4 regions of the Peribacillus sp. Hz7 genome follow, and region 3 is predicted to be linked to each of the others. Evidence: riboswitches for the same ligand, from Rfam matches in the RefSeq annotation. Region 3 holds a riboswitch; each other region holds the start of a gene.
The links. A riboswitch is a leader RNA that binds a small molecule or an ion and turns the genes downstream of it on or off. The one in region 3 is predicted to bind cyclic di-AMP.
Positions count from the first base shown of each region.

Region 1: linked by a shared signal. The riboswitch ahead of ACE199_RS04500 (APC family permease) and the one ahead of ACE199_RS07930 (TrkH family potassium uptake protein) in region 3 are both predicted to bind cyclic di-AMP.
Region 2: linked by a shared signal. The riboswitch ahead of ACE199_RS21150 (cation:dicarboxylate symporter family transporter) and the one ahead of ACE199_RS07930 (TrkH family potassium uptake protein) in region 3 are both predicted to bind cyclic di-AMP.
Region 4: linked by a shared signal. The riboswitch ahead of ACE199_RS02915 (potassium channel family protein) and the one ahead of ACE199_RS07930 (TrkH family potassium uptake protein) in region 3 are both predicted to bind cyclic di-AMP.

Region 1 covers NZ_JBHHJV010000002.1:192,237-199,950, forward strand. Annotated here, with positions in the region: gene ACE199_RS04500 (APC family permease) at 1-1,750, opposite strand, end outside; cyclic di-AMP (ydaO/yuaA leader) riboswitch at 1,889-2,032, opposite strand; gene ACE199_RS04505 (5'-3' exonuclease) at 2,245-3,126, opposite strand; gene ACE199_RS04510 (carbonic anhydrase) at 3,393-4,226, shown strand; gene ACE199_RS04515 (dynamin family protein) at 4,337-7,714, opposite strand, start outside.
Region 2 covers NZ_JBHHJV010000028.1:13,311-21,024, forward strand. Annotated here, with positions in the region: gene ACE199_RS21145 (efflux RND transporter periplasmic adaptor subunit) at 1-1,113, shown strand, start outside; cyclic di-AMP (ydaO/yuaA leader) riboswitch at 1,358-1,500, shown strand; gene ACE199_RS21150 (cation:dicarboxylate symporter family transporter) at 1,660-2,922, shown strand; gene ACE199_RS21155 (rhodanese-like domain-containing protein) at 3,067-3,432, shown strand; gene ACE199_RS21160 (hypothetical protein) at 3,761-4,531, shown strand; gene ACE199_RS21165 (D-alanine--D-alanine ligase) at 4,788-5,855, shown strand; gene ACE199_RS21170 (UDP-N-acetylmuramoyl-tripeptide--D-alanyl-D-alanine ligase) at 5,968-7,347, shown strand; gene ACE199_RS21175 (PP2C family protein-serine/threonine phosphatase) at 7,425-7,714, opposite strand, start outside.
Region 3 covers NZ_JBHHJV010000004.1:81,142-88,855, forward strand. Annotated here, with positions in the region: gene ACE199_RS07920 (hypothetical protein) at 1-711, opposite strand, end outside; gene ACE199_RS07925 (potassium channel family protein) at 917-1,576, opposite strand; gene ACE199_RS07930 (TrkH family potassium uptake protein) at 1,602-2,936, opposite strand; cyclic di-AMP (ydaO/yuaA leader) riboswitch at 3,239-3,381, opposite strand; gene ACE199_RS07935 (protein-glutamine gamma-glutamyltransferase) at 3,588-4,424, opposite strand; gene ACE199_RS07940 (hypothetical protein) at 4,518-4,712, opposite strand; gene ACE199_RS07945 ((deoxy)nucleoside triphosphate pyrophosphohydrolase) at 4,928-5,323, shown strand; gene ACE199_RS07950 (DEAD/DEAH box helicase) at 5,353-7,714, opposite strand, start outside.
Region 4 covers NZ_JBHHJV010000001.1:611,114-618,827, forward strand. Annotated here, with positions in the region: gene ACE199_RS02885 (FMN-binding glutamate synthase family protein) at 1-613, shown strand, start outside; partial or broken gene ACE199_RS02890 (cell wall hydrolase) at 1,171-1,427, shown strand; gene ACE199_RS02895 (alpha/beta hydrolase) at 1,541-2,470, shown strand; gene ACE199_RS02900 (ABC transporter substrate-binding protein) at 2,555-3,556, opposite strand; gene ACE199_RS02905 (ABC transporter permease) at 3,593-4,453, opposite strand; gene ACE199_RS02910 (ABC transporter ATP-binding protein) at 4,455-5,246, opposite strand; cyclic di-AMP (ydaO/yuaA leader) riboswitch at 5,554-5,705, shown strand; gene ACE199_RS02915 (potassium channel family protein) at 5,808-6,464, shown strand; gene ACE199_RS02920 (DUF5105 domain-containing protein) at 7,314-7,714, shown strand, end outside.

The sequences.
Region 1 (7,714 bases), on a different contig from region 3:
TTGATTGGTTATGAAGAATATTGTGCCAGCCTTTCTTTGGAATAAATTGTGGTATAACGACTGTAACCCGATAGTTTGCTTCACTCGCTTTATGTTCAATGGTATCAATAAATTTAGTTAATGGACCTATGATGCTTCTGTAATGGGAGTGTAAAGTTACAAGTCTCACATCGGGTTGCCATTTCTTCCAATTATCCTCAAACTTTTTTTCATCTTCTCGTTCAAAAGAAACGTAAACAGCTATAATCTGTTCTGCTGAAAGGGATTTTGCATAGTTCAATGAATTTTCCACCACATGAGTAATACCAGCGACAGGTACAATGATTACATTCCCTTCGATTGGTACAGCAGGTTCACAAGACGTAACCTTTAGCTGCTCACCTACTGCATCATAATGCTTTCTTATTCGATGAAAAACGAAAATGATGATAGGTAAAAAAACTAAAACCGGCCAAACCTGAGTAAATTTAGTTAAAAAGAATATGATGGTAACAATCAAACTAATAACAGCACCAATGGAGTTAATGATTAACTTAAAAACCCATCCTTTTGGCTTTTCACGAATCCATTTAACCATCATTCCAGTCTGAGACAACGTAAATGGAATAAATACTCCTACTGCATAAAGTGGGATAAGGTTTTCTGTATGTCCTTCAAAAGCGATTATTAAGACGATGGAAGCAAGTCCTAATATGATAATTCCATTCGAATATCCTAATCGATCGCCTCTAATTGTAAACATCCTTGGTATAAACTTATCCTTTGCGAGATTGACAGCCAGCAAAGGAAAAGCAGAATAGCCTGTATTGGCAGCAAGGATTAATATTAAGGCTGTTGTTCCTTGAATAAAGAAATACATGAAATTTCGTCCAAATATCTCTTCAGCAATTTGCGAGACAACTGTTACCTCTACACTCGGAACAATGCTTAAATAATAGGCTAAAAATACAATGCCTGTAAATAACACAGCAAGTAAGGAGCCCATTAAAATTAACGTTTTGGCAGCGTTATTAGGAGCTGGATCTTTAAAGTTTGGAATCGCATTAGAAATTGCTTCAACTCCTGTCAACGCAGAACTACCTGATGCAAATGCTCTTAGAAGGATAAATAAACTGATTCCTGCTACCGGTGTGCCAATTGAAGTACGTAAGTCAGAAGAAACTTCTCCCATCAAGATTTTGTATATGCCTACACCAATCAGAATGAATAACGCTAAAACGAATAAATACACCGGATAGGCTAATATGGAAGCCGACTCTGTTACTCCTCTTAAGTTCAGGATAGTAAGAAATATTACAAAAAGGATGGCTATCATTACATTATGTGTATGCAAACTAGGAAAAGCAGATGTAATAGCATCCGTCCCCGCAGACACACTTACAGCCACAGTTAAAATATAATCAACTAATAAGGAACCTCCAGCTATCAATCCTGCATTCACACCTAAATTATTCTTTGAAACAACATACGCTCCCCCTCCATGAGGATACGCAAAGATAATTTGTCGATAAGACAAAATTAAAGCCGTTAACAGAAGCAATACTCCTACAGCGATAGGAATTGAATACCAAAATGCAGTGACACCCACTGTAATTAGCACAAGCAATATTTGTTCGGGACCATATGCAACAGAAGACAAAGCATCAGAAGATAATATAGCCAAAGCTTTTGTTTTGTTAAGCTTTTGTTCCCCGGCTGCCGTTGATTTTAAAGGCCGACCAATTAAAAATCTTTTTATAGAAGCCATCACTAAGAATCACCACCAAACATAAATAGTAATTGTATATTACCCCGTTAAATAAAAAATCTTGAAAAAAACGCAAAAATGCCTACAAGTCAAAGTTAAATAGACCTGTAGACATCAATTTTTTTGTCTCACAAGCTCCACCTTCCTTCTCATATAACGCTTACGAGGTTAGCTGTCGGATTCGGACCTTTGAGTAGCCCTACCTTGAAAGGATTCACCCCTTGAATTGTTAAACAATTCTAATAATGGTTCCCCCGCACCAAACGGTTTCAGCGATTTAGAAATATGAAACTGTGATTAGCATACTGCTGTGAATTCGAAAAGTAAATAAAAATTTTATTATGACCTATACTTCCTATATTTCTATAATACTATTGTCTTCCCTCCTAAATGTTTAATGATAAACAATATATAATATTCTTCTCTTACTACATCATTTTACATATATGATCAATAATACAAAAAATAGGAGCTTCTGTTCCGAAGCTCCTGCCCTCTTATAACATACGTAAAACCGATCGAAATTCATGCGTCTCTAGCATATACCGTACCTTTTCGTCATCATATTGAAAATACGCCTCATCAAGCGAGCAAGAAATTGGTACATCACATTTAATTTCAGCAAGCTTTCGGGATAAATGAAGCATCTCAAGCTCTGCTTCAATTTTCGTCCGCTGCCCCTTCGTTAATGAAGATAAATTTTCTAAAATGCCTTCGATACTTTCATACTCCGTTAATAATTTTAACGCTGTTTTTTCCCCAATTCCTTTTACACCTGGATAGTTATCTGCTGTATCGCCCATTAACGCTTTTAAATCAATCATTTGCCTCGGCTTAATCCCTTTCCATTCATAAAAACTATGAGGATTATGCACATCATAATTACCAAAGCCTTTTTTCAATAACACAACAGAAATATGCTCATCTAACAATTGCAACATATCTTGATCTCCCGTTAAAATACCTACACGACTATCCTTCGCTGACGCTTTCGCAATCGTTCCAATACAATCATCCGCTTCAAAACCAGCTAGTCCAATATTCGGAATATCAAAAGCTTGAACTGCTTCCTTCGCTAAATCAAACTGTGGAATCATCTCCACTGGTGCATCCGAACGATTTGCCTTATACCCATCAAACAGTTCATTTCGAAACGTATGACTGCCCATATCCCAACAAACCGCCACATGGCTTGGCTTAAAATGATTAGTTGCCGTTAGCATATGCTTTAAAAATCCTTGCACTGCATTCGTCGGTACACCTTTTGAATTAATCATAAACTGTCCCGTAACTGCCGTTCCATAAAAAGCTCTAAATAAAAGCGCCATCCCGTCTACAAGTAGAAAAGTTGGACGCTGTTCGTTTTCATTTCCTAACATACTACCACCTCAACTATGATGTGTACTTATTTTATCATGATTTTTATTAGTATAGTTACTTTTTAAAAAGAGTTTGTTATAGGATACTGTTCATTTTTGGCTCCTACTCGTTTGATCAACAATATTATTTAACACAGCCTTTCAAAAAAACTACTAGTCAAGAATCCCTATTTTTCAAAATATTAGTTGAAAATATGTATAAATTATATTAATTTAGTGACTAGTGTTATAAATTATTACATAAAAATAGAATAAGGAGGTTCAAAATGAAAGATCGTAAATTAAACTTCACCCTGTTAACAACTTTTATTTATCTATCATTAGCTGGTTGTTCTTCAGGAGTAACCGAAGCAACTAAGGAAGAGAAGCTTCGAAGAGAAGAATCCGCAGAAACGTCAACGACTATACACCCTGAAACGGATTGGTCTTACAAAGGGGAAACAGGACCAGAACATTGGGGTGAGTTAGATCCTCTAAACTCTGCATGTATAAATGGGAAGGAACAATCCCCTATCAATGTTGAGACATCCCAAATTAAAGCAGATAAACAACTTGAAAAGCTAGAAATCAACTACATCCCCTCTGAATTTTCCCTAGAAAACAATGGACATACTATTCAAGGGAATCCTGTAACATCAGATAACTTCATTGTTCTAAACGGTAATACGTATACATTAGCTCAATTTCATTTTCATACACCAAGCGAACATCAATTTAATGGACAAAATTTTGATATGGAATTACATCTCGTACATAAAGATGCCAAGAATCAATTAGCCGTAGTAGGGCTAATGATTAAGGAAGGCAAAGCAAATGAGGTTCTTGAACAGGCCTGGAAAGCTCTCCCTCAAGAAAAAACAACTGAAGCGAAGAAACTAGCTAATCCGATAAACTTAATGGATATTCTTCCAAAGGATCAACAATCATTTAAATATAATGGCTCATTAACAACTCCCCCCTGTTCTGAAAACGTTAATTGGATTGTATTAGAGCAGCCAATTGAAATGTCTAAAGAACAAATTGAGGCATTTCGTCAAATCTTCCCAGATAATCACCGTCCTGTCCAACCATTAAATGAACGTGAAATTAGGAAGAATTAATCTATTGATATTTTTATTTTAGTATCATTGTGAGAAGAGAGGTAGAATCACCCTTTCAAACAAAAAAGTAAAAAGCAGACTTACTTATTTTAGTAAGTCTGCTTCTTTCATTAAGAATGCTTTCTTTTCATTTTCGTCAATACTTCTTCATAGTACGGAATATCCACTTTTTCTTCTAAAGCAGAACGTAAACCAGCAAAGATATCAGCAATTTCTCGTTGATAAGCTTGTTGAATGGCAGCTAGTTCTTCTTCAAGCATCGCTGTGTAGGCTTCAAACATACGTCCACCTTGGAATTGTACATAATCAAGAGCCGGCTGATCTAAACGCGCTTGAATACCATTGCTCATATGCACTTTTTCATTTTTTTCAAAGAAGGCTTTTGGATTCTTAAAAAGAGCTAACTCTTTTTTGAATTCCGCTTCTGTTAGGTCTTCAAAAGCCCGCTTGAATTCAGGAATATCCCGTCCTGCCGCTTCATAAGACTGCAAAGAAATGGTCTTTCTAACATCTTGAATTTGCTGTAACAGTGACACTTGCTTTTCTTTTAATAGCTTATTAACGAATACTTCTGAACGCAAAGCCGTCGCTCTCATTTCCTGGGAAAGGTCAAAGCCTAATGATTCTAGTAAACTTTGTAGCGCTTGCTTCAATACAACCTTTAAGTCCTGCCCATCGTCTTTAATAACAGCTGGGTTAAAGGATTCTTTAAAGAAATCCGTAAAACGTAAAAAGACACGCTGCTTACTATAGAAAGTTAGTTCATCCACTTCTTTTTTCAATCGTTTTTTCTCTGCTTCGCTCGGAATCACCGCAAGTATGTCAGCAATCGCTTGGCTTTCCTCGTTCAACGTTTCTAATGCACGCAATTTCGCTTGCTCATCTTGTTTAGAAGCAGCAATTACATCCGCTAATAGTTCTTCTGCGCGAATGACAGCCGCTTCTGCTGACTCAATCGCAAGGTCCGTTAAATCATGTTCAATAAAGTCATCGAAACGTGATTGGAACGTACTAATTCCACTATTCGGCAAGAATGCGTGATGGAAGGAACCTGGCTCAAGCTTTTCTGAAAGCGCCCCTTTACTCGTTAACGGGAATAATTTCGGGAAGCGAATACCAAAGCCATTTAATTGGTCTTTCACATATTCGATTACGTCCTCTAATTCTTCTGTCGTTTCCGCCAAATCTACCGCATTAACGATAAAGAACATTTTATCCATCGCAAAGGAATCTTTAACACGACCAAGCTGAATTAAAAACTCACGGTCCGCTTTCGAGAATGGATGATTATAATACGTCACAAATAAAATGGCATCCGAATTTTTAATATATTCAAAGGCCGCTCCTGTATGACGAGCATTAATGGAATCGGCTCCCGGTGTATCAACTAATACCATTCCTTGCTTCGTCATGGCGCAATCATAATACAGTTCAATTAAATCAACAAGACAAGACTTCGATTCCTCAGCCGCAAAGCTTTTAAAGCCATCTAAATCTACTGTAATAACTGTACCAAGCTGCTCTTTGTAAGGAGGTAACCCTTGATGAAACGCTCTTAAGAAAGAAAGATACGTTTTACCTGTTTCCTGTTCATCTGCTTTCGCAACAATCTCACCCGCAAATTGATACGCTTCATCCAGTGTTTTTGCTTGCTTTCCAAAAGCATTTAGCGCAAGTGATACGTCTTCGAGTAACATCGCTTCTGTTTTTAATTGAACAGTTGCAGTACCGTGTGAATGCTCCGCATTTGACGCCATAATTTTATTGATAGCAGCTGTCGTCGGATTCGGTGAAACAGGCAATACTTTTTCGCCCATTAACGCATTAGCGAAGGAGGATTTCCCTGCACTAAAAGCCCCGAATAAAGCAACGGTAAATGTTTGCTGCTCTAGGCGACTGGCTTTGTCTGTCAATTCTTTGTATAAAGATTGGAATCCTTTTAAAGGCTGAATCAGCTCAGCGGCTTCTTGTAAACTTGTTGCCGTTTCAAGAAGTTTTTCTTTTCCGCGTAAATCGCCTTTAACAACCGATGCTTCCTTCACGTCTGTACCAGCACTTGCTTCCATTTCTGCAAGAATAGAAGCACCAGCTCCATCACGTACTTCGTGATTTCCTATTTCCATCATCTTCACATTCACATTTCGTTCCTCTTCTAGCCATTGATTCACTAATGTGTCAACAGCTAGATTGTCGAATACATCAGAAGTTGCATGTGCAATATCTTGCAGCTCTTTTTGTTCTTTTGTTACTTTATCACCTAAGGCGGCGGAAGCATTTAATGCTCTTTCAAAATCAGCATACTGCTCAAGTTCAGTAGATAGCTGACGTAATTTATTATCCGCTTTCTTCTTCATAGCAGCTAATAAATCTGCTAAAAATTGATCCGCTACTCCACGTGCTTCTTTCTTGATAGAGTTCGCCAAGTCATTTGTATAATTCAGCACATACTCTCCGGTCATACTAGCTTGCGGTTTTAAAGAGCCTCTTAAAAACTCCTCCATAATGGAAATCGAAAGCGATTGTGCCTCACTTTCTAAGTTCGCATCATGAACCTCAGCATCTGCAAGAACTTTAACGGCCATTTCTTTAATATGCCATTCCAGTTGAATCTTTACCTTTTCTTGAATATCAGCAAGAAAAGCACGTAATCGCTCCTCTTTCTCAGCCATTGTTTTCTTTTTAGCAAACAGCATGCCTACTTTGAAGTCAGACTGTGTGGATTCTAAAAAGGCTGTCGCTAAATCACGCGTAGGAGCTGGCATTAGATAAGCATTTTTCAAAATCTCTTCTAAATCATCCGTAAATCGTTCTTTCACATGATCGATTCGTGCAAGAATGTCACGCTTTTCTTGTTGAAGACTTTCCACTTGCTCCGTCATTTGCACTCGTTCATCATCCGGTAATTCCGCTAATAATGTAAACTCCTTCTCATGCTCTTCCTCAAATTGTTCCTCTAACCAACTAAGATGCTTCTCGATTAAAACATGGGCAGACTGCATAACTGTGTCTGTACCACTGGCTTCACCTTTCTCAGCCATCTCATAAATAAATTGACGTACCGTTTCAATTTGGTTCGCTTCCAAGTCTAAATCCCTTACAGATGTATAGAAAATACCACTTGGGAATACATTCCAGTTTGCGAATGCTTCCGTTACGGAACGCTGAAAGCCTTCAAAGCTGAGTTCTTTCTCATCGTGCTTATCAATCATATTAATAATTAAGTACGTTGGTTTATTTGCTTCAATTAGTTCCTTTGTAAATAGAAAATTCACTTCCGATTGAACATGATTGTAATCCATTACATAAAACACAACATCTGCTAAATGCAGAGCCGACTCCGTTGAAACCCGGTGTGCATCATCCGTAGAATCAATCCCAGGTGTGTCCATAATGACACAAGATTCTGGCAATGGAAATTCACTTGAACTAATCGTAATGGCTGAGACAGAGTCACCATCTTTAGCAAATTTCTTTACTTCCTTAAAATC
Region 2 (7,714 bases), on a different contig from region 3:
GCAACCGTAACGGAAACGTTTGAGACGAAGGGAGTTACAATCCCTGCTGAGGAATATGAAGTATACTTTGATGAATCAGGTAAAGAGTTTCAACGATTTCTTGTAAAAGAGGGGGAAGAGGTAACGGCGGGTACACCTTTATTCGAGTATGAAGTAAAGGATTTAGAGAAAAATAAAGGGGAAGTTGAGCGGGAAATTACCGAGATAACTGGTGCGATAACGGAAATAGAGGCATATATTAAGAAGTTAACGGATTACAAAACGCAAGTTCCTACTGCTTCAACGGTTTCGGAAATTGTGCAAGATGGTGTAAGCTTGGATCGCAATGCTTCTTCTGATTTAATTATTAGCACACTTGAACAAGAAATTTATAAACAAGAATTAGAAAAAAGTAAATTAGAAGAGAGAAAGACAAGGCTGGATTCACAATTAACAGCGATGAATGAACTCAGCGGGCCGCTTACGATTGATGCAGAAGTGGATGGGGTTGTGAAACAGATTAATCAATCACTTAACAATCCAGTGGTGACTATTGCCTCTACTCAACAAGCTGTAAAAGGTGTTCTTTCGGAGTCGCAGTTACACAAAACAGCAGTTGGGATGCCAGTTAAAATTACATCTCCGCGTTTAGAGAAAGGGATTAATGGTACAGTTGGACGTGTGGAAAACTATCCAGCGTCAGAACCTTCTCTTAATCAAAAATCGATGTTTCCGTTTCAAGTCGTAATGGAAGCAGATGAAGAAGGAATATCGTCGCTAGCCCTCGGTTCAAAGGTAGATATGACGGTCGTTACAAATGAAGCGGTAGATGTTCCGACGATTCCGGAGAAAACGGTGTATGGAAAGGACAACCTCTTTGTATTTAAGTTAACAAACAATGGATATGTGAATAAACAATATGTTACAGCGGGATTAAGAGCGAATCAAAAGCTTGAGATTGCTTCTGGTCCAGCAGAGGGAGAGACGGTGCTTATTACACCAAGGGAAATTCCGAAAAATCACTCAACGTTTATTACTCCTATTCAAGCAGAAAAGGTAAACTTAGATGCGTATAACACGTTTTCAACTCGTGAGAAGTGGCGTTATTTCTTGGTCGGGTTGTTGGAGAAATAGTCTTTATTTATTAAAAGGTCTTCAAATATGAAGATCTTTTTTATTTTCTAAAATAGGGATAATTTAGAAAAGTTATTATTTTCAGATAATTTAAAGATAGTATTTGGGGAATAATTTAAAAATAAATAACATAGATAGAAAGCGGTTAAATCCAGAATAAAATGGCCTTCATCCAGAAAAAATAAATATATGGCTATAAAAAATATTTACAGATTATCAATTTTAATATAATATTTCAAGTGGGGAAGTTATTTCGCTTAATCTTTTTAGAGCGGGGGACCCAAATTTGCAGAACTTTCTGCTAGGGGTGAATTCAGAAATGAAAGGGCAATTTGTTTCCAAATCCTAACCCGACAGCTAACCTCGTAAGCGACTTAAAGGAAACAATATGTGAATCTATATGATAAAGACACCGCTTGTGTCTTTTTTTGGTAAAAGGAAAACTGTTTCCAGCTGCAGAAAGCGTTTTCTTTTTATCAACAATTTTGTTTCCTTTACCGAAACAACTGTTTTTTTGTAAAAACTATTACGAAAGGTGAGGGATGTATGAAAAAATTCAAATTAAGTTTAGCTAGTCAGATTTTCATTGGTTTACTGATTGGTGTGGTTGTAGGGGCTATTTTTTATGGTAATACAACTGCTCAAGAATATTTGCAGCCAATTGGAGATATCTTTCTACGTCTGATTAAAATGATTGTTATACCGATTGTTGTGGCAAGTATTGTTGTTGCTGTTGCAGGTGTCGGTGATTTGAAATCTGTAGGTAAAATTGGTGGTAAAGCGATTCTTTACTTTGAAATCGTTACCACGATTGCGATTATCGTTGGAATTATAGCAGCGAATGTTCTTCAGCCTGGTGCTGGTGTTAATATGGATAAATTAGAACAAACTGACATTTCGAGTTATGTCGATACAGCAGAGCATAAGGAAGAAACGGGTTTTATTGAGACGATCGTCAATATTGTCCCGACTAATCCAATTAAAGCAATCGTTGAGGGCGACATGCTTGCGATTATTTTCTTCTCGCTTATGCTAGGGCTTGGAATTGCAGCTATTGGAGATAAAGGAAAGCCGGTTCTGCAATTCTTCAACGGAGTAGCAGAGGCGATGTTCTATGTTACGAATATGATTATGAAATTTGCTCCATTCGGTGTATTTGCATTAATTGGGGTAACAGTGTCTAAGTTTGGTTTGGCCTCCCTGATTCCTTTAGGGAAGTTAGCTCTTTCTGTATATGGAACGATGATTTTCTTTGTTCTAGTTGTATTAGGGCTTATCGCAAAATTAGCTGGCTTTAGTATTTTTAAACTGATTAAAATCTTAAAAGAAGAATTAATCTTAGCGTTCTCAACAGCAAGCTCTGAAGCCGTTCTTCCTAAGATAATGGAAAAAATGGAGAAAACGGGATGTCCGAAGCATATTGCTTCTTTCGTTATTCCAACAGGTTACTCATTTAACCTCGATGGGTCAACATTATATCAAGCATTAGCAGCTATGTTTATTGCGCAAATGTATGGTATTGATATGAGTATTGTGGATCAATTTACGTTAATGCTTGTGTTAATGGTTACATCGAAAGGAATTGCTGGAGTTCCAGGCGTATCATTTGTTGTATTATTAGCAACACTTGGAACTGTTGGAATCCCAGTTGAAGGTTTAGCGTTTATTGCGGGTATTGACCGTATTCTAGATATGGGACGTACAGTTGTAAACGTAATCGGAAATTCGTTAGCAGCAATTGTTATTTCTAAATGGGAAGGGCAATTTAACCCTTCAGCAGCAGATGAACAAGTGAAGCAAGCGTCATAATGATATAAAATCCAGAGCGGTGAAGCTGCTCTGGATTTTTTTATAGCTATATCTTTACAGAGAAGACTTGTTTGACAAAAAAGAAGGAAGGTTACTAAGATAAAAATATAAATACATAAGTCGGTATATAACGGGGGAGAATAGATGTCTTGGGTCACGTTGCTCATGTTTTTAACAATAGCCGTGTTTGCTTTGTCTAAGGTTTTACCAGCAAAAGGGGTTAAGAGTATTACAACAGAAGATTTAGCGAATAATTTATCGTTAAAGGTAAAAAAACAGTATATTGACGTTCGTTCTGAAATTGAATATGACGATCGTCATATACCGCAATTTAATAACATCCCCCTTCACTTATTAAAGCAAAGAGTGAATGAGTTGGATAAAAAGAAGCCGGTAGTTATCATTTGTCATAGTGGAATGAGAAGTATAAGTGCGGCAAAAACACTTAAAAAATTAGGTTTCGAACAAATTGAGAATGTTAGTGGTGGTATAAACGCCTGGAGAGATTAAGAAATTCTAAAAAAACACCGTCCTATCTTTTGGAATGGTGTTTCTTTTTTGTGAATGAGCAAATTGTCACTATGTTTTAGTGTCTAATTTTACACTGTTTATGTATAAAATACTCCTGTAATCCCTTATTTTAACCATTATATAGTGATATTTCCCAAATGGAATGAACTTTGTTCTGCCTCTAAGGGTTTATTCCACTTTAGTGGTATGATAGTATGACTTTAAATGAATGTACAAGGTTAGCGGAATATCGTGCGATTGTGAAGAAGTAAGAAAATTGATAAAATGAACGCTCTAATTCCACGGAAAGGTCGGAGGGAAGTGGGTTATGAAGCATGAGATTAGGGAAATCTTATATATGCATGTGCAAGCTTCTGAACGTTTTGTGATTTCAAATGGGATGAGCTTTTGGGAGTTTGTTAATTCTTTAGAAAAGCCATTGCAACATCTTTTGTTGTTAAAACATGATTATGGTGATACACAATTTAATTTAAATGTTGCTTTAGATTATGTACCGAGTGAAGGTGTAGCGAAATTTATTAAACAAGATGTGAGAACGTATGGTGAGTTTTGTTGGATTGACTTTCAAGAAGAGGATAGTTTAGATGAATTGAGCGGAATGGAGTTGGCTGAGCTGCTCTATCTTGGGCATATGAAGCATCATTTAAAACAGCCGTTCTTTTCCAAATTACATAATCAGTTTGTTTACTTATCACAGGACGATGGATGGTTTAGTAAAATTTATTATCGTTCATTACCTATGTATTATAAAATGTTAGGCAGTCTTATTTCTTTAAAGCTTGAAGGATTAAAAACAGATAGAACGTGGTTTGGTTTGAGGAAAAAACGAGATTTACCTATTATACCAGTGGAAATGCTTGAGGAGTTGTCTGCTATGCTCTCTGAAGGGGTTGTTTTTTCTCTTAAACATGCTATTGAAACGAGAGTGAAAATGGAGATTCCAATATGGGTAGTAGGGGATTTCACGAATATGGATGACATGCTGGATTATTACTATGAGCTGCAGAAGCAAGAACCTGATGCTTATATTACTTTTTTATGGAAAACGAAGGAATGGTCGATTGTATTAAATAAATGATAAAGTAAAACTTTCATCAGCGGGGGCTTAGTGTTCTTTTAGTGTAGGATAAATTTCGTTGCCGAATGAAGTTTCACATATAATTAGTTGTGTGGTGACATAGAATGCAATGAATGTCATTCGATAAATATGTATGTTACACAATAGTGATAATTAACAAATTTATGTAACGCACTCTATTTAATAAAACTTTGTTCGTTTTTGTTGAGAAATGATACAATAAATAATGGTCAAAAGAATAATGGAGGTCACATAAATGAAAACTAAACTCGGCTTGCTTTATGGTGGAAAATCTGCAGAACATGAGGTTTCCTTACAAACGGCAATGGCGGTTATTAAAGCACTTGATTTGGAGAAATTTGATATATATCCGATTTACATAACAAAAGAAGGAGCTTGGGTGAAAGGGCCGCAATTGACAGCACCAGTTGAAAACGTTGAAGAATTAGCATTTCCAAATGGAAGTCAAGTAGCTCCGCTTTCTTTGCAAAAAGCGAATGAAACAAATGAAGATGGCTATGATGTTTTATTCCCGCTATTGCACGGACCAAATGGTGAAGATGGTACAGTTCAAGGGATGTTTGAATTATTAAACTTACCATATGTAGGTAATGGTGTTTTAGCGTCATCGGCAGGTATGGATAAAGTTATTATGAAAAATATTTTTGCGCAAGCGGGCTTGCCGCAAGTTAAGTATACATGGTTAATTCGTTCTGAATGGGAAGCGAATCGAGAAGAAGTCTATAACCAAGTAGAAGCAGAACTCGGCTATCCTAATTTCGTAAAACCGGCGAATTTAGGCTCAAGTGTTGGAATCAGTAAGTGTTCTAACCGTGAGGAATTGGAGAAGGCGTTCGTAGAGGCGTTTCAGTTTGACCGAAAAATTATTATCGAAGAAGGCGTTACAGCACGCGAGATTGAAATTGGTGTGCTTGGAAATGATTATCCTGCTTGCTCGGTTGCAGGAGAAATTATTTCAGGAAAAGACTTCTATGATTATACAGCAAAATATACAGATGGTAAGTCAACAATGGTTATTCCAGGTGATGTAACAGAAGTGCAGTACGCAGAATTATCTAAAATGGCCATTACAGCGTTTAAATCGTTAGATTGTTCAGGGTTGGTTCGTGCTGATTTCTTTTTAACAAAAGAAGGGGACTTCTATATTAATGAAGTAAATACAATGCCTGGTTTTACGCCATTTAGTATGTTCCCGTTATTATGGAAGCATACAGGGGTGGAATATCCAGTTTTAATTGAAAAGCTCGTCCAACTTGCGCAAGAACGTTATGAAGAGAAACAAAAAATTAAATATACAGTATAACTATTGTTATTTATTTGTTAATTAGATGAGGTAGGATGTAGGCAGAAGCGCTAGAATGTATAGGCTTCTGCTTTGTTTTATAATGAAACAGCCTATAGGAGGAACGAAAAATATGATAAATCGCACGTTAAAGCAGATTCATGAGATGGTAGGTGGCCTAAATGTAATTGCGGAATGGGAGTCTGTTCAGGTTGCTGGCGTATCGATTGATTCCCGGAAAGTAGAGCAGAATAACTTGTTTGTTCCACTGCTTGGAGAGCAAGTCGACGGTCATAAGTATGTCGAGAAAGCAATTCAACAAGGAGCTGCTGCTTCTTTATGGCAGCAAAATGTCCCGAATCCACCGAAGGACCTCCCCCTTATTATCGTAGAGGATACAGAAGTGGCATTACAAGAACTAGCAAGAGCTTATCGTGGACAGTTGAATGTGAAAGTAATTGGCGTTACAGGAAGCAATGGAAAAACGACAACAAAGGATATGACCGCTGCTCTTTTAGCGACGACTTATAAGGTACATAAAACAAGTGGGAATTTTAATAATCATTTAGGATTACCGCTAACGATTTTGTCGATGACAGAGGATACAGAAGTAGCCATTTTAGAAATGGGGATGAGTAATCGAGGGGAAATTGAGTTTCTTTCGAAGCTAGCTCGCCCTGATGTTGCAATTATTACAAATATTGGGGAATCTCATTTGTTAGATTTAGGATCAAGAGAAGAAATTGCTCGTGCAAAGCTAGAAATTATCGAGGGTCTCGCTGATGAAGGAACATTTATTTATTACGGAGATGAACCTTTGTTGTCAGAGCAAATCCAAAATCGAGATAAAGATTTTCGTATCCAATCTTTCGGTCGTTCTAGTGAGAATGATTTGTATGTAACTTCAATTGAACAACGAAATGATAGTACAGCTTATAAGGTCGCGGGTACATTAGTCGGTTCTTATGAAATTCCGGTTCTTGGGAATCATAATGTGATGAATGCTTTAGCCGCTATGCTAGCAGCTAAGGAATTGAAGGTGGATCAAGTAAAAATAGAAGAAGGGCTAGCTTCGATTCGATTAACGAATATGCGAATGGAAATAGTTGAAGGGGCTAAAGGAGAAAAGGTCATTAATGATGCTTATAATGCTAGTCCTACATCAATGAAAGCAGCGATTGAATTAATTGAAGGGCTGTCCGGATTTGATCGAAAAATTCTTGTGCTGGGTGATATGTTGGAATTAGGTTTACAAGAGCAGGATTTTCATTTAAAAATTGGTCAACGTATTTCAAAAGATGAAATTGATGAAGTATTTACTTATGGTCCTCTTGCTGAACATATTGCCATAGGCGCGCGTGAAACATTTGAGGAGAATCGTGTATTTTCTTTTCAAGATAAGCAGCAATTAATTGAAGAGTTAAAAAGACATACGCAAGCTAATGATCTTATTCTTGTAAAAGCATCAAGAGGTATGCGTTTAGAAGAAGTTGTTCAGGCATTACAAAAATAAACAAAAGCCGGTTTACTCGCATGGGTAAACCGATTTTTGTTTATTTGAGGTTTTTAAAGAGATTGGAGGAAAACTTTTTAATAAAGGGTACCTGCGATTAAACAAATATCATCATTGATTTCGGAGTGCCTCATTCGTGAAACTAACATTTCGTGCAGGAGGGTGGATGTGTCTTGATGAATCTTTTCTTTAAATTCCTTTTGAAGCGTATCAAAACGCAAAATATTTGGGTGATTAGGTGATTCAATTAAACCGTCCGTATAGACAATGAAACGACTGCCGGGTTCGTAATAAAATGAATGTTTTTCGATGTCTAAATGCGCATTCAGTCCAATAGGAATAGAATTGGTTGCTAATATGTGTGTAT
Region 3 (7,714 bases):
GATAATAATATGACTTAATGGTAGGAGCATTCTATAAAACAATCCAGCCTTTGAAGACGTAATGAGAGCGATAAAAGAGAGTATCAAACTGTATAAAGGTACTATTTTAAAATGTTCAGTCCACGTATGGAAATATCCACGCCCAAATCGAATATAACGATTCACTGCAAAAATATACGCTAAAGTAATCGAAACTACTTCAATAGCCAAGTAATGAGCAATAACCATTGCCCATCGTTTTTGGGTTGAAAGCGCCTTATAAAAAGCATCACTAATATTAAAATATACATTTAATAAGACTAACGTGTATATAGGCCTCCACCAATATACTTTATAAATATTTAGTCGTAAAAATAAGTTCTCAATACAATAATAAAAAAGGCTGAAACCGACTTTCCAACTCCATTTTTTGTTCAGTAAAGTTAGAAAAGTAGCTGTAATTGGTACATAAATCGCTTGAGAGAAGATGGCTCCTAAGACTGAATCAAAAGTACGCTTTTTCATAATTGACGGTCTGTATCTATAACCATGAAATAAATTGAGAACCAGATACTCAAATAAATAAGCAAAACCCATATTTGATAATAGTAAAATCCATGTATCCTTTTGTTTTTTACGTTTTAACACTAGCAAAAACATACCTAAGTGAATAACTGCTAACAACCAAAAAGGAATTGAGTTCTTATTGAAACGTTTTTTCTTTTTTCCCATTCTTTACACCGTTTTACTTTTTGACATCTAGTTTTATTATTGTTCATTTGAAAGGAGATATTTATTAAATTAACTGGTACTTTACTTCCATAACGATTTTCAACGAAGGCACTATTATGGAAAAGAAATAAGAGATTGATACATACCATACATGAATAATATGTATCAACCTCTATTTTAGCGAACAGTGCCCGGCACTGTTCGCTTATTGTCCTATATTCGCAAATTTAGCAATATCTTCTCTCTTCCCAATCATCACTAATAAATCTTCCTTGTGAATAATACGATCGGGAGAAGGAGAAATAATAATATCTCCTTCTCTAACGATAGCAATAACACTGACATTATATTGGGCACGAATGTCAAGGTCACGCAAACTTTTTTCAGCCATTTTGGAAGGAATCATAATCTCCTCTATACTGTGTTCTTTTGATAACTCAATATAGTTCAACATATTGGGTGACAGGAGCTGATTGGCCACACGTTCTCCCATGTCTCTCTCAGGATAGATAATCCAATCAGCCCCTACTTTGTCTAAAACCTGCCCATGTCGCTTTCCAAGAGCCTTTGCAATGACTTTTTTAACCCCTAGCTCTTTAAGCAGAGAAACCGTTAAAATGCTGGATTGCATATCATTTCCAATGGCTACGATTACACAATCAAAATTGCTTATTCCAATAGATGTAAGTGCCTTCGCTTCTGTCGTATCAGCGACTACTGCATGAGTAACGAATAATTCAGCATCTTCGACTCGTTCCTCATTTGCATCAATTCCTAGCACCTCTTGTCCAGCCTCATATAGTCTTCGAGCTACACTTGTTCCAAATCTCCCTAAACCAATCACAGCATATTGTTTTATAGCCATTTCCATCTACACTCCCTGAATTTAATTAACCGATCATTATATTTCCTTTAATATGACGGAAAGTATCTGATTTACGTCTCTTTGTAATAGCAAAAGCAACTGTTAAAGGACCTAATCTTCCTGCAAACATCGTGAAAATGATAAGTATACGCCCCACAGAAGATAGCTCTGGAGTTAATCCCATAGACAGTCCCACTGTACCAAACGCAGAAGTAGCTTCAAATAAATACATCATAAAATCGTGACCGGGTTCTGTAATGCTAAGCGCCATAGTCATGAATACAACAATGCTCAATCCACACAAAGCAACGGTCAGTGCTTTTAATATCGTTTCAGTCACAATTCTGCGCCTAAATAAGACAACGTCTTCTTTCCCTTTAATTTGAGACCATACGGTAGCTACTAAAACAGCAAAGGTCGTTATTTTAATTCCTCCAGCTGTGGATCCTGAACCTGCTCCAATAAACATAAGAAAAATGATGAGGAACAAAGTAGAATGTGTTAAATCTCCAATTGGTAATGTATTAGAACCTGCCGTCCTTGGAGTAACCGCTTGATACAATGCACCCAATACTTTTCCAGTTTCAGATAAAGGGCCTAATGTTTTATCATTTCCATATTCAAACATGAAGATTAACAGGGTTGCCCCTACTGTTAGAATGACGGTTGCCAGTAATACTACCTTCGTATGCACAGATAAGCGGCGAGTATCACGGTATTCATATAGTTCGTTCATCACAATAAATCCTAATCCACCAAGTGTGATGAGAGCGCATACGGTTAAGACGACAATAGGATCATCTACATAAGGAGTTAGACCCCGAAATTCTCCCATTAAATCAAAACCAGCATTATTAAAGTTAGATATAGCATGAAAAAATCCAAAATAGATGGCTTTACCTATTGGCATATCGTAAGAAAAACGAATCGATAAAATGATGCCGCCGACAAGTTCAATCACTGCAGTAAATATCAAAATTCTTTTGACTAACCTGACAATTCCTGCAAAGGATACATTATTGAAAGCCTCCTTTAGTAGCAGCCTTTCTTTTAAAGAAATTTTTTTACCTAACAGCAAAAATAAAAAAGTTGCAAATGTCATAAACCCTAATCCGCCGACTTGAATGAGCGATAAAATGACCAATTCACCGAATAAAGAAAAGGTGTCCCCAGTATCTACAACGACAAGCCCTGTTACACATGTAGCAGATGTAGCGGTAAATAAAGCATTTAAAAATGAGAGACCTTTTCCATCCTCAGTGGCAATGGGAAGAGTCAATAAAAAGGCTCCGATAAGGATGACCGTTGCAAAACCTAATACAAGGGCTTTTGGAGGATTAACCTCTTTTATTTTTTTCATCGTGATCTCCTAACTGACCTCATAAAAAATTTAGTATCCAGTTTACTTTTTCCATTATTGTATCTAAATATTTGTCCCATAGTTATTAAGATAAAGATGGGCTGAACATAGAAAAAGACCAATGTATACTTATTGAACAAGCCTTTAGTATTCGTTGCTCTATTTAACGCCTAGCAGGCTATACATATATGTTTCCAAAGAAGCCTTTAATTATAGGCATAATAAAAAGACCTACAAATATATCAGGCTGCCATTTTGTTTTAAACACAACAAAAAAGCATCCTGAATTAAGGCGGTCTTATACCCCCTTTCGCTTTAGCCGACGAAGTTAGCTGACGGGTAGGATGGCGAAAGAGTTTCTCATCCCTTCTGCAATAGCAGAATTAACCCCAAAATAATGGGTCCTCCGTTCTCAAATGATTCTGAGATTAGGCCGATATAAAATTTGTGATTTAATGCGATTATTCTACGCCTGTCATCTCCCTATTGTAAATCCCTTAAATAGACAAAAAATGGCCAAAATAAACCATATACGTTCATTATTGGCCAAAAACAACACTAAAACACTGTTTCTCGTGATATTTCTAGATGTTTTTAGATATTCAATAATTTATAAAAAGATTATATTAGTAGATTTAAAATGAAATCTAATCATTTGTAATGGAAATAGAACCGATACCGATCACCTGAAATCGAACTTTCGTTATGGTGTATGACGACATGTTGGATTTTATAAGCCATATCATTTCGTGGCAGCGTCGAAAATTTCGCTAAATGTTTAAAAGAGGGTCTTACGACTGAATTTGTCAGGTAGGCTGATTGAGTACTCCCTGGTATTCTCGCTTTATTTAGCGCTTCAATCATTTGTTCAGCAGTCCCTATTCCTACTCCATGTGCAAAATATGCACCGTCTTCGAGAACAACCGCATTTTCTCCTCTCCACCAAGGGGTTTCTGGATGAAATTCTGGATTATTAAAATAAACAACATCTCCGGGTAAGAAATAATCCGTATTAATCAGTTGTATACCGAGTTCAGGATCAGCATGCCAGCTGTATAAATAGAGGTCTTGGAATATCTGATTAAATACATATTCGCCCAGACTGTTTAAAACGGCATGATAATAGATAATTACCTTTGCCGTGGCACATTCAAACGCATACAGCGAACTGTTGTTGTAAATGTCTTGAATCGCATCAGATGGCACTACACCAGGCTTCAGCTGGAATCCGCCGGCATTTGTCAAATACCAGTATTCGGGATTACAACGAGAATGGGAAAAGGGTTGGAACTGAGCATACCCTTGATTCATGGCTCTTGCACTTACTATGATGTTTTTGCGTAATTTGAGTTCAAACGATAACTCATCGAGAGACTGATACGAATAAACGACCGGATGTTCATTCATTTGTTGAACAATTACCCTTTCAATACTACCAGACGGCCACATACTACTTTGTTGAACATTCATCCCCGATATTTGTATCATACTATCCCTCATTCCAATCTTAAGTATCATTCTTCTTATTACCTATTGTATTAAGGGATTCGTTTTAAGGTGTATTTAAGCAGAAAAACATATTTAGATTAAACTTTTCATCTCCATGAAATATTCATACACAGCATTTGATAACGCATCATCTATCTCGTTTCCTTCCTCATCAATGATTTGCGTATCTCCAGACCACCCAGTCCTAAACACCTCTAGTACGACAAACTTATCCCCTTTATATTCCACTTCATACTTTTCAATAGTGGCACAATGTTCTACACTCATGTAGATTCCCCTCCTTCAGAAAAGTTGAACTATTTATATGAGAAATATTATTCTTTATATTGTCGTTTGTTTAAAAACCTATCCTCGTTCTAATCACGTTGTGCAATTCCCTCTAAGCAAACAGTGGCACTTTTCTAAAGATAATTTCTCTCTAAACTACTAACAACTAAAAATGATATGATAAGGATGTTATTTTTAACCCGAGGAGGATTCGTATGAAAAAAGTTGTCAAAGTAGTAGCAGCTGTTATTGAAAATAATGAAAATGAAATTCTTTGCGCTCTAAGGTCGCCTGATATGAGCCTTCCTAACATGTGGGAATTCCCAGGTGGAAAAGTAGAACAAGGAGAAGACCTTTATTCTGCTATCGAAAGAGAAATAGCTGAGGAACTAGGGTGCAACATTAAAGCGAATGATGTATTTAATGAAAATACGCATGAATATGATACGTTTATCATTACGTTAATTTGCATGAAATGTACAATTGTAGAAGGCACACCTATTCCAAAAGAGCATTCAAAACTGATTTGGCTGAAACGCGAGAACTTAAGCTCGCTTAAATGGGCTCCTGCGGATGTTCCGGCGGTGGAGGAATTAATAATAAAAAAATAGTCCTCTCTTCTGAGAAGACTATTTTTTGTTTAAACTCTGATTGTAAACTCTTTATACAAGTTTGCAGGTACTTCATGTTCCAACTCTATTTTTACTGTGATGGGCTTTTCTCCTTCAAATGACACGGTATTCCCTTTGCCAATATAAATGTAAGGCTCCGTTTTCCCATCAATTTGTTTATACTTTCTGATAAACAAATGTAAATTAATATTTCGAGCTTTATTATATATAATATTCTTCCCTCGTTCAGAACTTTGTGCTGTACTGTTTGGGGTTTGCCATTGAAAGAATCGCTCATTAATGAATTCATCTTGATAATTAATGCTTTCTTTGATATCTGCTTCCTTATGCAAATCAATAAATAAGAAATAGTCATTTTCGTTCGACAATAAACCTGATCCCCTAAAGGAACTATGACTTTTTCGATAATTAGATAGTAAAGCAGCATCTGCCATTTGATATTGCTCATACAATTTAAAATGTGGTAAACCATAGTCTTTTTCTTTAAATTCTTTTTTATAACGTGAAATGCCGTAATTTAATAAGTCTTCGATATACATTCTGTACTCTTCGTTCTCAAGTACATTTATGAGTGCTTGTGTCTTCTCTAGCTTCCCATTACTATACGTGAATAATTTAAGATTACGTTTTAGCTGACCGCTATCATAATAATCTTGATTTAAACATTCAAAAGCATGTACCACACTATCTTCTTGAATGTCTTGAACAAGCTTCAAAATTTCGCTTCTAGCCGTTGTGAGAGAAATTTCCTGATGTTCTAATAAATATTTAGCAATAACAAATTCATAAATCCTTTTAATTGGTAACTTACTTGATAGTTCTTTTAGTACTCCTTCAAATAATTCATTTTCGAGTAATTTTTTCAACTCATCCTCTTTCTCTACTGAGGCAACAAATTCTAAGTAAGTTTTCTTTAAATCAATATATTTAATAGGGTCAGGAGCCCCATCATACTTCATATAATCCATTAAAAAGTACGGTGTTTTTCCCGAATTCAGTTTCTTGAATTCAAAATACTCTTCCTTTAAATATTTTAATGATTTAAAGTTTTCTTTATCAATTTGCTCCAAAATTCTTTCCTGGGCAATCTTATCCATTTGAATATGTGTACTTCCAGGAATATTCGCAAATTTAGTAGCAATAGCAACTTTCAAGCTTTCTTTGTCATAGTATCTACTTCCATTTAGTGCGATAGCAATCAAGAACGTCTTATTATGGTTGCCGATAAAATCAAGCACTGTTAAAAAAGTCTTACTATCATGTTTTCTAAGTCCCCGTCCTAATTGTTGAATAAATACAATCGGAGAATTTGTTGGTCTTAGCATTAACACTGTATTTACAGAAGGAATATCTACACCTTCGTTAAAAATATCCACCGTAAAGATACATTGTAGTTCATCCTGATCGTCTTCTAATTTATTTACATAATAAGCGCGTTGATCTACTGAATCTCCACCAAATAAGCATACACTTTTATATCCTCGGTTATTAAATTCTTCAGCCATATATTTAGCATGTTCTATAGAAGCACAGAAGCCCAAAGCTTTTCTCTTCTTCCCATCATGACCATAAAAATTCATTTGGCTAATAATATAATCTACGCGCTCATTGACTTTTAACCTCTTTGTAATTTCAGCTACATCATCTATATTAACGTCACTTAAATCAATACCTTCAATATCTGTAATTCCAAAATAATGAAAGGGTATTACTAAATCATCCTCTAAAGCTTCATGTAAGCGAACTTCTAGTGCCACATTATTATCAAATAAATCGAATACATTAGAATGATCACTACGCTCAGGAGTCGCAGTCATTCCCAAAGTGAACTTCGGTTGAAAATAGTCTAAAACAGATTGATAGCTTGGGCTTGTTGCATGATGAGCCTCATCAATAATTAAATAATCAAATTCCTCTTGCTTAAATTCAAGGTAACACTTAGATATGGTTTGAATCGTCGCAAATACATAATCGGCATGACCTTGCTTATGATTACCAGTAAGCAAACCGAATGTAAGCCCTCTATTTGGAATTAATTTCTCAAAGGTCTCTTTTGCCTTCTTTAATATTTCTTCCCTATGTACAATAAACAGGACTCTTTTTGGATTGTAACTCTTTACATCAAAGGCTGACATATACGTTTTACCCGTACCAGTCGCTGCCACAACTAACGCTTTCTTTTCACCAAACGAGCGAATTCGTTCTAAATTTTCCACAGCTTGTTTTTGCATTCTGTTTGGAACGATATATTCCGCGTTTTCATAAATCATCTGTTTCTTCGGTTGAAAAGCAGATAAGCTTTGTATAAATTCTTCATATCTCCGAATAAACTCATCATCCGCTTCTACGCTACTATTCCAAAGATAATCA
Region 4 (7,714 bases), on a different contig from region 3:
GGTTCTAACAGGTGGAGTTCCAATTGGGGTCAAAATTGGGGCGGGTGGGAAAATTGAAGAAGATATTGATCATTTAATTGAAATGGGTGTTGATTATATTGCGATTGATGGAGGACAAGCAGCCATGCACGAAGCACCACCCATTTTATACGATGACTTTGGGATTCCGACCTTACATGCAGTAGTTCGGGCGGCTAATCATTTAGAAAAGAGGAATATGAAAGGACAAATTAGTTTAATTGTTTCAGGCGGACTTTTGGTGCCCGGGCACTTTTTAAAAGTACTTGCACTCGGTGCTGATGCTGTATATTTAGGCTCTGCTATGTTGTTTACTGTCGCACATAATCAAATATTGAATGCTGTTCCATTTGAACCACCTACACAAGTTGTTTGGAATGAGGGAAAGTTTAAGGAACAATTTAAGATCAAAGATGGAGTTCAAGCAGCAGAGAAATTTTTAACAGCAAGTACAGAAGAAATGAAAATGGCCTTAAGAGCGATGGGGAAACGCTCCTTAAAAGAGTTATCAAAGAAAGATTTAGTGTCTTATGATGATTTGACTGCACAAATGATTGGTATTCCATTTTCATTTAAACCTTGGGAGGAGAACTAATACATCCATACATGGTATAAATAAGTATCTGCCTCTTGAATTGTATAATGAGACCTATGAAAAAGTGAGGAATGAGAGAATAAATGGTTTCATATTATTATTATTATTATTATTATTATTATGAGGCTAAATTTGCTCATATGATGGAGGGGGAAATATGGCCTTTGTAAAGGCTACTTCGGGCAGAGGCGGAAGGAGAAGGAGTCCAAGGCATGATGCTTGTAGGGAATGTAGACATCAATCGATTACGAGCTAATTGTTCAGATTTTAAAGGGCTTCGTACCATTCCCCAAATGATTTATCCCACACTTAACGGGTAGTAAGACCTCCACCTCAAGCTTATGAGAAAACAAAGAAGATAGGTGGGGGACAACTGCCCGTAAAGGTCCGATTGGTGAGATACAGTGAAACTTACCTTTGTGGTTTTCAAAGGTATAGTTGAACTAATCAGGTTCGTACGGTCACTTGATTGAAGCGAAGCGGAGATCTTAGTGACCGTAGAACGTGACTAACCATCAGTGGGGGATGAAGGAAAACCCCCACTGATGGAAGTTTCGCTTTATCAACCCCATGCTTTTGAGGCTACTCAGAAAGGATATTTTATCAAAGAGCGAGAGAAAGTGAAAAACGTTTAGCACGTCGGGCAATAAACGGCAAGAGATTCTGGCCTGCTAAGTATAGTTTATGGTATTTTAAACCTCCAGAGGATTGTCCTTCTACATGGTACAATCAACCTCTTGTAGGTCGTCATAAGCGTCATTGTTTTTATCAGCCTACAGGTGAAACATGTGAAAATATTTATAATACCTTTTAATAGAAAAATAATATATGAGATTCAATGATTAACAGGGTTATAACATATACAACTGATGCCTGCGATTTATGTCGTATATCGGGATATTTTTAATTTGTAAGGGAGGGATTAAGATGCAATTAGATCCAATACTTCAACAAATTCTAGAAAGTTATCCTAAATTGCCTGAAACATTAACACCAGATTTAATTGTCAAAATCCGTGAAGCTAGACTTCAAACGATTCTAGATATAGAGGAGCGTCCGTTCGTTCATGCAGTGGAGAATCGTCTGATTCCTGGTCCGAATGGTGATATACCCATTCGAATATACACACCAAAAAGTGTGGAAGAGCGTCTTCCTGCTATCGTGTTTTTCCATGGTGGCGGCTGGACGCTAGGGAATCTTGAAAGCCATGATGTAGCTTGTAGACAACTTACAAATGCTTCGAGGTGTAAAGTCATTGCTGTCGATTATCGATTAGCACCGGAGAATCGTTTTCCAAAAGGCCTAAAAGATTGTAGTGCAGCGGTACAATGGGTGTTTAACCATGCAGGGGAATTACAGGTAGATGTGAATCGAATTGCTGTTGGGGGAGACAGTGCAGGAGGAAACTTAAGTGCAGCGGTTACCTTATTGTTTAAAAACTGCGGAGGACCATCGATTTGGCGGCAAATATTAATATACCCTGCGACAGATGCTTTACGCTCTATTGAACAATCTCCTTATGAGTCAATTCGAGAAAATGCACAAGCTCCTATATTGACTAGCAGCGTAACAAAAAGTTTTTGGGATCACTATATTGAAACGGAAGAGGATGCAGGTAATATATATGCTTCTCCTATACGAGCGCAAGATTTAAGTGGTTTACCGAAAACTTTCGTGATTACAGCGCAATACGATCCTATCCGAGATGAAGGGGAGGCTTATGCTACTCGACTCCAGGAAAGTGGAGTTCCCGTACAGCTTACCCGATACAGTGGACTTGTTCATGGTTTTCTAACATTGCCGATTCCGATTAATGAACAAGTTTTTCAGTCCATTGCAAAATTTCTGAATGAATGAGAATCTGTTTTATGAAAGTAAAACTAAGCCTCTGGCTAAACAGCAATCCAGAGGCGTGGTTTTCTAGTCTTACTTATGAGAAGTTTATTTTTCAGGTAAGTATTTTGTTGTAAAGATTTCATTCGCTTCGAATGGCTTTTCCAATAAGTCTAAATCATGCAGCTGTTGAATAAGTGTAGCCCATCTTTCTTCTGTCATATAGCCGACACCGTGTTCAGATGCATATTTGCCGTACACAAATTCTTCTTGAGATTCGGTTTCAAAGGCTAAAGCATCTAAGGCGATGTCTGGATTATCATTCTGAATGACTTTATTAATAGACTCAGAAGACGTTTTATAAGAATTCCATCCTTCTACAAATGAAGTAACAAAGTTTTGAACCGTTTCTTCATTCTTCTCTAAATATTCTTTTGTTACAAATAATACAACATTATAAGGATCGTAACCCGCGTCAGCAATCAGCTTTGTTTCTGTTTCGATTCCTTCTTTTTCTAAAAAGAAAGGCTCGGATGTGGCAAATGCTTGGGTAACAGAATCTTTTTCATTTACAAAGTTCGTATGCTGCCCGTTGTACGCTAACTCTTCTACTTTACTTAAATCGTATTTAGATTTTAAAAAGTCCCAATATGTAATTCCAGGTTGAACATATACTTTTCTTCCATTTAGGTCTGTGAAGTCTTTAATTCCATGCCCTTTATGGAACATAAATACTTGTGGACTTCCCTGCATCGCAGCTGCTACAGCGACTAAATCAATTCCTTGATTTTTAGCAATAACTAATTGATCTGCGTGTGCAAGACCAAACTCCGCGCTGCCTGATGCAATCATTTGAACAGAAGATACTTGTGGACCACCTGGCTCAATGGTTACATTCAATCCATTTTCTTTGAAAATCCCGTCTTCTTGTGCGGCATATACACCGCCATGCTGTGCCTTTGGAAACCAGTTTAATACTAATTTAACATGTTCAACAGCTTTATCATCCGTTTTGTTCTCTTCCTCACTAGTACTAGCTTCCTCATCGCTGCAGGCAGTCAGGAAAACTAGAAAGATAATTCCTAAAAATAGTAGATTGAATTTTTTCACCTTTTCTTCCTCCTTTAATTCGTAATGAATTTCGCTTTATTTTTCAACCTTCATCGCTGACTCATGCCAAGATCGCAACATTAAGTGAGCTATCAGGCTAACGAGAAGGTAAAAGCCAATCCCTAATAATGCCGCAGCTATTCCGCAGGCAAACAAATATGGAGTTTTTAATTGGATGGCGGCTACTGTAATGGCATAGCCTAAGCCACCTTTACCTCCACCGATTCCTGCTACATATTCTCCAACAATAGCTCCGACAATCGATAAAGTACAAGATACTTTTAATCCTGCCATAATATAAGGCATTGCAAATGGAATGCGAAGTTTCCATATTTTCTTCCATTTTGATGCATTATATAGTGTAAAGAGTTCTCCCATATTTTTATCGACTGAATTCAGTCCCATTAATGTATTCGAAATAACTGGGAAAAAACCAATTAAAAACGAAATGATTACAATGGCATTGAAACCGGCGCCAAACCAAATAACAATAATCGGTGCAACGGCAACAACAGGAATGGTTTGCAAAATAATGGCGTATGGATAGATGCTAATTTCTAACACTTTCGAGCTTGCTAATAAAATAGAAACGAAAATACCGATAGTCGCACTGAGTAAAAATCCAATAATCGATTCAATAACTGTAATTTGAATGGCTGGCCATAATAAGTGCCAATCCGTTAGTGCAGCGTGTAAGACATCTGTAGGTTTCGGAAGAATAAATGGTTTGATCCCCAATAAAGAAGGAATCAATTGCCATAGAGAGAGGAAGGCAATTAAAGCAATGATTGGACCGAGATAAACACCTTTAAATTTAGTCCAAATTTTCCCTGTATTACTTTGAGGGAAATGCGAAACCATTTTTGTTTTTTTCGTTGCTACTGATTGTGTGGACATCTTATCCTAACTCCCTTCTTATTGAGCTATTTTCGAGACTGTGGGCAGCTATATCTACATAGTCTGTAAATGTTTTGTCTGTTCTTACTTGGAGTGTTCTTGGAAAGGGGAGATTGACGTTAATAATGGATGATAATTTCCCGGGACGAGAAGACATGACTGCGATTCGTGAGGATAAAAATACAGCTTCATATACGTTGTGGGTAACAAATAGAATAGTAGTTTTTTCTTTTTGCCATATATTAAGGAGGTCAATCTGCAATGTTTGGCGTGTGATTTCATCGAGAGCGGCAAAGGGTTCATCCATTAATAACATTTTTGGTTTTGCCGCTAAAGCACGGGCGATTGAAACTCTCATTTTCATCCCGCCTGATAGTTCTCTAGGATAGGCATCTAAGTAATCTTTTAAACCGACCATCTCTAATACCTCTATTGCGTACTCCTTATGGCTTTTCTTAGTAGATCCTCTTAATTCAAGCGGCAATAATACATTATCAAGCACAGTTCGCCAAGGAAGTAAATTTGCATCTTGAAAAACGAAGGCGATATCGTTTGTTCCTTGAATAATCTCCTTAGGTGTTTTACCGAAAACTTGGACATGGCCGCTAGTGGCTTCACTCAACCCAGCTACCATCCTTAGCGCAGTGGACTTGCCGCAACCCGATGGACCTAAAAAACTAATAAACTCGCCTTCTGTAATCATTAAGTCAAATTGACTTAATGCAATGATGCCCGTATTGTACACTTTACTAACACCTTTGAATGAAACGACTTCGTTTGGATTTGTGCTCAATATTTTCCCCTCCTGAAAAATCACATTATTTGTTTATGTTTATAAATGTTATATTATATTACATAATATGTGATATAATACTTATTTTATTGTGTTGTAGTTCATTTGTCATTAGCAAAAACGAACAAATCGAAGTGGATATTTTAGTTACTATCACTAATTATATGTTATAAAATCTTACATTTTGGATTTTTGGGCTTTCAAAAAGTGAAAAATCTATATTTTGTCGTTCTATAAGGTGAATGCTCTCAAATGTTCTTTACAACTTAATTTTGAAGGAGTAATATTACTTTCATGTAAAACCATATTTCTTTATTCGCTGAATCCTTTATGGAACGGGGGAACCAATTTTGTGGCGGTGTTTTCGTCGCTTGGGGTGAATCCTTTATGAAGAAGGTAGGGCTACTCTCATGGTCCGAATCCGACAGCTAACTCCGGAAGCGTGAAGAGAGAGGAAGTGATACTGGTGATCGAAAAAATGCATTCGACCACGGGGGAATCCTCTGTGGTCTTTTTTGTGCTTTCTATATAAAGAGATTGTAATAAAAGGGGAAGAACGAGATGAAAAAACAGTTTGTTGTATTTGGTTTAGGAAGATTTGGAGGGAGCTTAGTCAAGGAATTCCATTCGATTGGAGTGGAAGTCATGGCTATCGATAAAGATGAAAGTAAAATAGATGAATATGCAGCCTTTGCTACCCATGCCGTCGTAGCTAATGGGTTGGATGAGATGAGTTTAAAGTCCTTAGGTGTAAGAAACTTTGATGTCGCTTTCGTCTCTTTAGGTGATGATATTGAAGCAAGTATTTTAACATGTTTACTTCTAAAGGAAATGGGCATTCCTCAAGTTTGGGCAAAAGCTCAAAATATGTATCATCATAAAGTTCTAGAAAAGGTCGGAGTGGATCGAGTTATCCATCCAGAAAGAGATATGGCGCAGCGAATTGCTCATCATATCGCTTCCGAAAAAATTATTGATTATATTCAATTATCTGAGGAGTATAGCATCGTGGAAATTGTGGCGTCACATAAAATTGATAAAAAATCATTAATGGATTTGGATATTCGTGCAAAATACCATTGCAATATTATTGGTATTCAACGTGGAAAAGATATTAATGTGGCTCCGCTTGCTGAAGAACAAATTCGGCAAGGAGATACATTAATTGTGATTGGACATAATAAAGATATTGCAAAATTAGAGGCCCAAGGCGTGTAACAAGCAATATACATTTGAAATGAATGCTTACTGAAACGCTTGTATTAAACCGTTTTATCCCACACCTAATGGAAGTAAGCTCCCCACCTCAAGCTTGTGAGAAGAAAAAAGGGAGATGAGGGAATTCCCTCATTATAGCTGCGGCTCCTAGCTCCTCGAGGTCATAAGCGGTTATGCTCTGTGGCAAACTGCGTCATGCTGCCTCTCATCTTATGCTTGTCGGGGCTGAACAGTTGTCTCAGCTTTTGGCATAGTAAATCTGTCTATAGGGGAATAATCGCTGACTTCTTTATTGTCGAAAAATGAATCATTGTAGGAGTCAGGGAATTTGGTAAAGTAGGTCCGCTTACCCTCGTCTATTTGCTGATAACAACAAAAAAGTGAGTATCCAATATCCTAGTGAAGATATATGGACCGTATGAAAAATATACAAATAGAAACAAGCAGTGAATGTTTTCGCTGCTTGTTTCTATTTGTATAGTAATATTCGGAAGATTAATAGATGGAAATCAGTGTATGGAAGATATAGGGTGAGCTAAATCAAAAGTTCTATTATTTGTATAATAATTAATAAAAATAAGAAAATGGTATGTTATAGCGCTTATGTAAGTATATTCAAAAACTAGTAAAAATGAATTATTTTCCTTTATTTATATAATAAACCAAAAAAATATTTGCTATCTATTCCCTGTATATCAAGGCTTTGAATCATTAAGCCTAGTCCAATAGGTTTATTTTTCCTTTTTATTAGGGATAAATATCCTGTTTTGGAAGGGGGGATTTAGGTAGATTTAATATGTGAGAAGAAATGGTACATATTATAGTCTAGTTTAGGAAGGGGTTCTTTTTTTGAAAAAATGGGTATTATTCTCCGTTGTATCAGTATTTATTTTCCTTTTATCTGCATGTTCAGATTCGGGTGAAAAGGCTTCAACTGAAAAGAGTAAAGGGTTGGAGGCTTCTATTGAAAGCGCTAGTTATATTGTTTCAGAGAGTGATGATGGGGTTTCTGAAAATGAGAACTTAGCTATGATGGCTATTAATTTAAAAGTCAAAAATTTATCAGATTCTCCAATGCGATTATCAGGGTATGATGGGATTAAGTTATATGATGGTGAGCAGCAAATCAATATTAATCCAGAACTTTATAATCGCGATATAGGCTTGGATATTGATACGGGCGGGAGTATTGGTGCAGGAAAGTCAAAAACTGTATTAGCGATATTTGAAGTAACAAAGGATAAAGAGTA